2 regions of the Bacillus sp. 7894-2 genome follow, and region 2 is predicted to be linked to the other one. Evidence: riboswitches for the same ligand, from Rfam matches in the RefSeq annotation. Region 2 holds a riboswitch; the other holds the start of a gene.
The links. Region 2 has a riboswitch for cobalamin ahead of CHI10_RS16375 (ribonucleoside-diphosphate reductase subunit alpha). Riboswitches for the same ligand answer to the same signal wherever they lie in the genome.
Positions count from the first base shown of each region.

Region 1: linked by a shared signal. The riboswitch ahead of CHI10_RS19585 (ABC transporter substrate-binding protein) and the one ahead of CHI10_RS16375 (ribonucleoside-diphosphate reductase subunit alpha) in region 2 are both predicted to bind cobalamin.

Region 1 covers NZ_NPDG01000137.1:5,361-9,791, forward strand. The annotation lists gene CHI10_RS19575 (FtsW/RodA/SpoVE family cell cycle protein) at 1-546, opposite strand, end outside; gene CHI10_RS19580 (hypothetical protein) at 822-1,598, shown strand; cobalamin riboswitch at 1,679-1,883, shown strand; gene CHI10_RS19585 (ABC transporter substrate-binding protein) at 2,047-3,006, shown strand; gene CHI10_RS19590 (FecCD family ABC transporter permease) at 2,972-4,024, shown strand; gene CHI10_RS19595 (adenosylcobinamide amidohydrolase) at 4,074-4,431, shown strand, end outside.
Region 2 covers NZ_NPDG01000109.1:3,130-7,560, reverse strand. The annotation lists gene CHI10_RS16375 (ribonucleoside-diphosphate reductase subunit alpha) at 1-2,139, opposite strand, end outside; cobalamin riboswitch at 2,274-2,467, opposite strand; gene CHI10_RS22755 (hypothetical protein) at 2,589-2,717, opposite strand; gene CHI10_RS16370 (heavy metal translocating P-type ATPase) at 2,737-4,431, opposite strand, start outside.

The DNA of each region.
Region 1 (4,431 bases), on a different contig from region 2:
GATTCCTGCTAATATCGCGATGATGACAAGGGCGGTACCCAGGTCTTCGATAATAATCAATCCTAATGGAGGCAATGTGACTGCTCCTAGTTTGATTAGGAGAAAAAAGTCCGTGCCGGCTGTCTTAGCCTGAAACTTAAGATGGTGGTCAGCGATGATTTTGCTGAGAGCGATAATAAGGAACACCTTTACGAATTCTGAAGGCTGCACTGAACCGAGTCCGGGAATGATATACCACAATGTAGCCCCTTTGCGTTCTGGTGCAATACTTTCCGGTGCAATGAATAGCCCGACAAGCAATAGGATGCCTAAACCGTACAGCAGCCATGTGAGTCTCCGGATTTGCTCGCTGTCAAAATACATGACAATCCCTACAATGACAGCACCAACAATATAATTTTTAATTTGTGATATAACAAAATTCCCTTCATATTGATTGGAAGATTGTCCGCTGTATATCGCAATGCAGCTGATGAGAAAAAACAGCAGCAGGAGAAAGCATAACGTCCAATCAAATCGGTCTGAGAATCTATTATTCTGGTTCATTATATACACCTGGTTTCTTTACCTTTTTACATTTTTATCCTACCAAAGAAAAATTAACCTTACAATCGAGAAAGGGATTTCATTAGTTAGACGAATAAATTACCATGATGGTTTCCTGTATTTTCAAAAAAACGGATTAAAAATTTTTTCTCATCTGCAAAGATATTTTCAGATATTTTTGCTACAATAAGAGGATAAAATACTGGAAGTTTGGCAGGCAGTTTCATAAGAAGCTGTCTTTTTATCAATTTGGCTACGGTTCGGAGGTTTCGTCATTGAAAAGAAGGAATCAAACTATTCGTGATCTCATCTACATCCATCTTAATGAACAGGATCAGTATGTAATGACATATGGAATTGAGTTTGCAGAGTTTGCCCAGACTCTTTCAGATTCTATTAATAATTTACTGCTGTTAAAGCACCGTTATGAACATGGGGACTTTAATAGCCACACGATGTTCGATTATGTGTCAAGGGACAAGCTGGGCAGGCTGGTTGAGGATGATGTATACGGCTATGGCGATTTTTGCTGGATTGACTTCGAGGAAGAGGAAGCGGTGAATGAGCTTCCGGGCCAGACAATTGCGGAGCTTCTTTATCTCGGCCATATTAAAGAGCATCTTAAGCTGCCATTTTACAATTATCTGAGCAACCGGTATGTGTACCTTGCCCATGACGATGGCTGGTTTAACCGCACTTATTATCGCGATCTGAACGATTTTTACCGTATGCTTGGGGAAGTGATCCCCGGGAAAATGGGACAGATGAAGGTAGAAAAAACGCTCCTTGGCATTAAGAAGAAAAAGACGTATCCTCCTATTACCAGAGATGTCCTGCTTTCATTAAAGCCCCTCATGAAAGAAGGAGCGGTCCTTTCCATTAAGGATATCGAACAGAATCGGGTCAGGATCGAGATTCCAATTTGGATTATTGGTGATTTTGCTAATATGGATGATATGTATGATGAGTACGAAGCCATAGTAAAAGAGCCATGTGAGGCAAAGATTGTGTTCGATAAGAAGACAAAAGAATGGAAAATATACTCTCGTTAGAATTCTGAACTTTTTTACAACATTCCGCAATTTTCTATTACTTTTCTGCGGGATGGTGTATAATCAGAAATAGAAAATTTTATATCCGCAATAGAACAGGTGTCTTCTCAAAAGGGCTTTAAAGCAAGCTCTTTTGAAGACTTAATAGGGAAGCTGGTGAAATTCCAGCGCGGTCCCGCCACTGTAAATGGTAGCTGTCTGCAAATCCACTGTACACACAAGTATGGGAAGGAGCAGAACGCATTGACCATGAGCCAGGAGACCTGCCTGATTCTTAAGCACCCATAAACCTACGAGGATAGGGAGGTGTTTGGTCCGGCCATCTATTCTGCAATTTTTTGTAAATGACCATACCAACATCTCCTTGCCATTCGAGGGGATGTTTTTTTTATTTTTGGTGACAGGCACCACCCGAATTTTGTCGAAAGTTATAGGAGGATTGCTGAGAATGAAAAAGTTTTATGTATTTTTATTAACTATCCTGCTTGCTGCAGGAGTGCTTGCAGGCTGCGGCGATAGTACTGAACAGCCAAAAGAAGAGAAAAAGGTTGAGGAAGGGCAGAGTGTTGCATTTCCTGTAACGATAAATGACGCGCTGGATAATGAAGTGGTCATTGAAGCCAAGCCCGAAAGAATCGTTTCCGTGATTCCAAGCAACACTGAAATAGCATTCGAATTAGGGCTTGGAGAAGAAGTGGTCGGGGTCTCGGATTTTGATAACTACCCGCCAGAAGCCGCAGAAAAGGAAAAAATCGGAGGATTGGAATTTAATGTAGAGAAAGTGATCTCCTTAAATCCAGACCTTGTCCTTGCCCACGCTTCAAGTGCACAATATTCGGAAGCAGGTCTTCAGCAATTAAGGGATGCAGGTGTAACCGTCCTTGTTGTCAATGACGCGAAGAGCTTTGATCAGGTATTTGAATCCATTGAAATGATTGGGACCGCAGCGGGAGAGAAGGAAAAAGCAGAAACTCTTGTTTCAGACATGAAGAGCCAGCTTGAGGAAATCAAAACAAAAGCTAATGGGATAAAAGAAGAGGACCGCAAATCGGTAATGGTTGAAGTTTCACCTGCTCCGGAAATCTATGCAGCAGGGACTGAGACGTTTATGGACGAAATGCTGAGTGCCATCAACACAGAAAATATCATTACGGAAGAAGGATGGCCGAAGATGGATCCGGAAGCGATTATCGAACGGAATCCGGATGTGATCATCACAACTCATGGCTATTACACTGAAGATGCTGTCGGCAATGTCTTAAGCCGCGATGGCTGGCAGGATATAACCGCAGTGAAAAATAAGCAGATTATCGATGTTGATTCCGATATGGTAACCCGCTCTGGCCCTCGTATTATTGAAGGAGTCGAGGAACTTGCAAAAGCAGTATATCCGGACGTATTTAAATAATAAATTACTGGCTTATGTAACAGCAGCAGCTTTCCTGCTTTGTGCCGTGCTGATGGGGATCTCAATCGGAACCGTGTCCATTCATCCCATGACGATCATCAGAGTAATCAGCGCTGAGATATTTTCCTTTGTTTCATTGGAAAACACAGATAGCATGCATGCAAATATTATTATGAATATCAGGCTTCCGCGCGTATTGCTGGCAGGTTTGGTCGGGGCGTCTCTTGCCATTGCAGGAGCAGCCTTTCAAGGCTTATTAAGAAATCCGCTGGCAGATCCCTTTACAATCGGGGTATCTTCCGGAGCTTCGCTTGGTGCAGTTTTAACCTTGTTCTTTGGCTTATCCATTCCGTTTGCAGGAATGTTTACGCTGCCTTTATTCAGCATCTTATTTGCCTTTTTAACTATTTTTGCGGTTTTGCTTTTTGCGAGAAATATTGAAAGATCCATGAAAGTGGAAACGATTATTTTGACAGGCATTATCTTCAGTTCTTTTCTTGGAGCCCTCATCTCTCTGATGATTGCTCTGACTGGTGAGGAGCTGAGACAGATCATCGGCTGGCTTCTTGGAAGTGTGTCGATGAGAGGCTGGGCGTATATTAACATTATCCTTCCGTTCTTTGTGATAGGCGCGGTTCTTCTGTTAGTGAACAGCAAAGAGCTTAATGCCATGAGCTTCGGAGAGGAAAAGGCCCGGCATATCGGGGTGGACGTTCAGAAGAGAAAGATGATGGTCCTGATAGCAGGCTCTATCTTAACGGGTGCGGCTGTTGCTGTGTCTGGAACGGTAGGATTTGTCGGACTTGTGATTCCTCATCTGACCAGGATGTTATGGGGGCCGGATCATAGGCATTTGCTGCCGCTATCCATTCTGGTGGGAGCAGGTTTCCTTATTATTGCCGATCTGGTTTCACGGACGATCATTGCTCCTGCCGAGCTTCCGATCGGTGTGATTACAGCCTTAATCGGTGCACCTGTTTTTGGGGCTATTTTAATGAGAAGAAGGAATAAACTTTAAGCGCATAAAGGCGCTTGTGCTTTTCGAATCAAGAAAGAAGTGATAACTCATGCTAAGAGCCCAACAAATCACAGGCGGGTATGCCGGTGCGCCGGTTGTAAAAAATATCAGCTTTGAAGTGGAAAAAGGAGAGCTTTTCGGGATATTGGGGCCGAATGGAAGCGGCAAGACGACAATTCTGAAGATGCTGAGCGGCATTCTGCCCCATACAGCTGGTGATATTGTGATCAAAGGTAAGAACCTATCAGAATATACACCGAAAGAACTGGCGAAAATCATGGCTGTTCTGCCCCAGCATTCCTCACAGGCCTTTTCTTATACTGTAAAGGAAACGGTTTCCCTTGGCCGCTATGCTCATCAAAAGGGCTGGTTCCAGAGCTGGACCGGCAAGGATGAAGAAGCGGTTA
Region 2 (4,431 bases):
TGAAAGATGCAGATTTAAAAGATCGATAGCTTTAATATGGTTAGGTATATAGAAATTAAATGAAATAGCCTGATCTATATGCTTTTGTCTGTTAGCATTCTGCCTGAGGCTCCACTCCTGGTTAATATGATAGGCAGATTTGTAGTACCAGATGGTCTCACTGTTAATATCAGGAGCTGTAACAGGGATTCGATAATCTTTTTTCTCTTCGGAATACTGCTTGTTAAATATAGGATCAATACTCGGTGTGCTTCCTGCAATTAATGCAGTAGATGCATTAGGGGCAACCGCCATCATATAGGCGTTTCGGACGCCGAATTCCTTTACCTCCCTGCTCAATCCTGTCCAGTCCATTTCTGTCTTTGCCCCCATATATCCCCGCTTTTCAAAGTAGGCACCCGTTTCCCAATCAGAGCCTTTAAAGGCTGTATAGCTTCCTTTTTCTTTTGCCAGATTCATAGAACTTTTTATCGCTAAAAAAGCAATTTGTTCATATAGAATGTCAGCGAATTCTGCTGCTTCTTCGCTTTCCCATGTGATTTTTTTCAGTGCAAGAAGGTGGTGCCACCCAAAAGTCCCTAGACCAATCGCACGGTATTTTTGATTTGTTATCTGCCCTTGAGTAACTGGAATTCTATTTATATCAATAACATTATCAAGCATTCGCACCTGAATGGACACAAGCCTTTCAAGGACTCCTTCACTTATGGTCCGTGCAAGATTGATGGATGAAAGATTGCAGACAACGAAGTCTCCCGGCTGTTTCTCGATAATAATTCTCCCATCCCTTGTATATTCTTCAACCCTCTTAGTAACACTTTGGTTTTGTACGATTTCAGTGCAAAGGTTGGTACAATAAATCATTCCGCAATGCGAATTGGCATTTTTCCGATTAACCTCATCCCGGTAGAACATGAATGGTGTCCCGGTTTCAAGCTGACTTCTCATGATGGATTTCATAATCTCAATAGCAGATACTTTTTCCCTTGATAGATTCGGGTTATCAATGCATTCTTTATATTTCTGGCGGAAAGAACCTTCGCCTTCTCCTTCGTCAAAAAAATCCTCCAGTGAAAAGCCCATTACCTTGCGGACTTCATGGGGATCAAATAAATACCAATACCCGCGGCTTTCCACTTTTTCCATAAATAAATCAGGAATGCAGACACCTGTGAATAAATCATGTGTTCGCTGCCTTTCATCTCCATTATTAAGCTTTGCATCAAGAAACGAGAAGATATCTTTATGCCAGACATCCAGATAGACACTTATAGCACCCTGCCTTTGTCCAAGCTGGTCAACACTGACCGCTGTGTTATTCAGCTGTTTCATCCAGGGAATCACGCCTGAAGATGCCCCCTTAAATCCTTTAATATCACTGCCTCTGCTGCGGATTTTCCCCAAATATACTCCAATTCCTCCACCGCTTTTGGAAAGAGATGCAATATCAGTATTACTGTCATAAATGGAATCAAGACTGTCATCAACGGTTTCAATGAAACAGCTTGAAAGCTGACCCCAATTTTTCCCGGCATTAGCGAGTGTTGGAGTTGCAACAGTCATATACAATCCGCTCATTGCCCAGTAAGCTTCTTTAACAAGCTTAAGACGCTTATCCTTTAGCTCCTTTTTCATTAGAACCATACTGATGATCATGAACCGCTCCTGTGGAAGCTCATAGAGTTTTCTCTGTTTGTCCCTGGCCAGATACCGATCTGCCAGCATCTTCAGCCCCAAATATGTAAATAAACGGTCATTTTCTTTTTTAATAAAATGGGACAGCTCATTTATCTCATCCTTTGAATACACATCTAATATATCTTGTTCATAAATTCCTAAAGAGGTCAGACGTTCAATTAGCGTATAAAAATGTGTGTAGCAGTCATCCGGCCCGCATTCTCTGTTTTTTCCGGACTCGATATAGAGCTTTTTAAGAAGCAGACGTGAAGCGGCATACGTCCAATCAGGCTCTTCAATGCTGATAAATGATAAACAATCCAGTATTAGCTGGTCATACATGGCCTCTCCTCCCAGCTGACTCATTTCTTCATACCTTTTTAACATTTGTTCAAAGCCAAGCTGTGGGAATTCAGTCTTAAGTTCTTCTAAAATTTTAATCGGCTGTATGGTTTGGACCATCTTACTTCCTCCTAAAGGCAAAATAAAAATCCGCCCGGAAAATGAGCGGATCAAACGATAGTATAATAGCAGGAAGCAGAGAAACAAACGGCCATTACGCGATCGTTTCATCATCTCAATCCCCGAAGATAAGAAACTTTCGATCGCCCTGGCAGGTCTCCTGGCTTGTGCTTCACTCTACTAAAAGCCCTTCCCATACTAGCGCCATAAAGCGTTTTGTACAGTGGCATGCTTTTTTCGTCTGCACTTACAGTTGCGGGGACAGCTTCGGTTTTTCACCGAATTCCCTATTAAGTCCATATAGGACACCAATCACGATCTATATGTAGTTTTCACTTTTAAAAATCCATACTATATATTGTAGAAGATTCTATCATATCGAGAAATAAATTACAATTATAAATCAGTAAAAAACGGGCAGAGGGGATTCCCCTCTGCCCGGTCATTTTTTATTCATGATTTTCAATTTCAATATCATGTGGTACCTGCTCTGGCTTAGCCCAGAAAGAATCATATGCCGCATAACCAGCCATTATAAGCACCAGGTAAGCAATCGTTGCACCTGCCCATTTCTTCATTTAAATTTGCCCCTTCCAATTAAACGTTTTTTTCACTTACTTTTACTCTTTGTAATCTAAGTGCGTTCAAAACGACAGATACGGAGCTGAAAGCCATTGCTGCACCGGCAAGCCAGGGAGCAAGGAACCCTAATGCAGCTACTGGGATGCCAAGGGTATTGTAGGCAAATGCCCAGAAAAGATTTTGTTTGATATTTCTTATCGTTTTTTTACTCATTAGAATGGCGTCTGCGATACTATTTAGATCCCCTCTCATTAGAGTAATATCTGCTGCTTCCATCGCAACGTCTGTACCGGTTCCAATCGCCATTCCTATATCAGCAACAGCGAGTGCAGGGGCATCGTTTATGCCATCGCCGACCATGGCGACTTTTTTACCCTGGTTTTGAAGTTTTTTTACTTCTTCTGCCTTGCCTTCAGGCAGAACTTCTGCAATTGCAGAGTCTATCCCCACTTCCTCAGCTATTGCCTGAGCCGTACGTTTGTTATCTCCCGTTATCATAATGACTTCAATTCCCAATTGCTTTAAGCGATTGATTGCATTTCTGGATGTTTCTTTTATCGTATCCGCCACTGCAACGATACCCGCATATTTGCCATCGACTGCAACTAGCATGGCCGTTTTTCCATTTTCCTCAAGTGTCTCCATTTCCAGCTTGGCTGAATGTACATTTATATCGTATTTTTCCATTAATCTTCTTGTACCGACCAGGAGGTTTTTGCCTTCCACTTTTGCTTTAATCCCATATCCGGGAATAGCTTCAAATTCCTGCGGATTAAATAGAGTGATTCCTTTATCCTTTATTCCTTTTACAATCGCTTCGGCCAATGGATGCTCAGACTGCTTCTCAGCTGATCCAACAAGCTGAAGAAATGCACTTTCTTCAACATTGCCTTCCGTAATCACATCCGTTAAAACCGGTTTGCCATGTGTTACGGTGCCGGTTTTATCAAGAACGACAGTAGTGATTTCATGTGTAAGCTCCAGGTGCTCCCCGCCTTTAAAAAGAACCCCATATTCCGCTGCACGGCCTGAACCAGCCATTATAGAAGTTGGCGTAGCCAGACCCAGGGCACATGGACATGCAATCACCAGGACGGCAATCAATTTTTCAAGTGCTTCTGCAAAATTACCGGGACTTACCCATATATACCATACCAGGAATGTAACCACGGCTATATTCACAACAATCGGAACGAATATCCCGGAGATTTTATCTGCCATCCGCTGTATGGGCGCTTTGGAACCTTGTGCTTCTTCCACTACTTTAATAATCCGTGACAGTGCCGTATCCTTGCCAACTTTAGTGGCTTTAATTTTCAGGAAGCCATTTTTATTAAGGGTGGATCCAATGACTGTGTCTCCAGCTGTTTTATCAACAGGTACGCTTTCTCCCGTCAGCATGGATTCATCCAATGCAGACTGTCCCTCGATAATTTCACCATCAACCGGTATTTTTTCACCCGGCTTTACATATATGATATCTCCAGCAATAACTTCTTCCAGGGGAATTTCAATTTCTTCCCCTTCCCTTAAGACAGTTGCTGTTTTTGCCTGAAGACCCATAAGCTTTTTGATTGCTTCAGAAGAACGCCCCTTAGCCCTCGCTTCAAACAGCTTGCCTAAAATGATTAATGTTATTAGAATGGCACTTGTTTCATAATAGAGCTCCACCATATGCCTGTTGCTGCCAAGTGATAATAAAGACTGGTA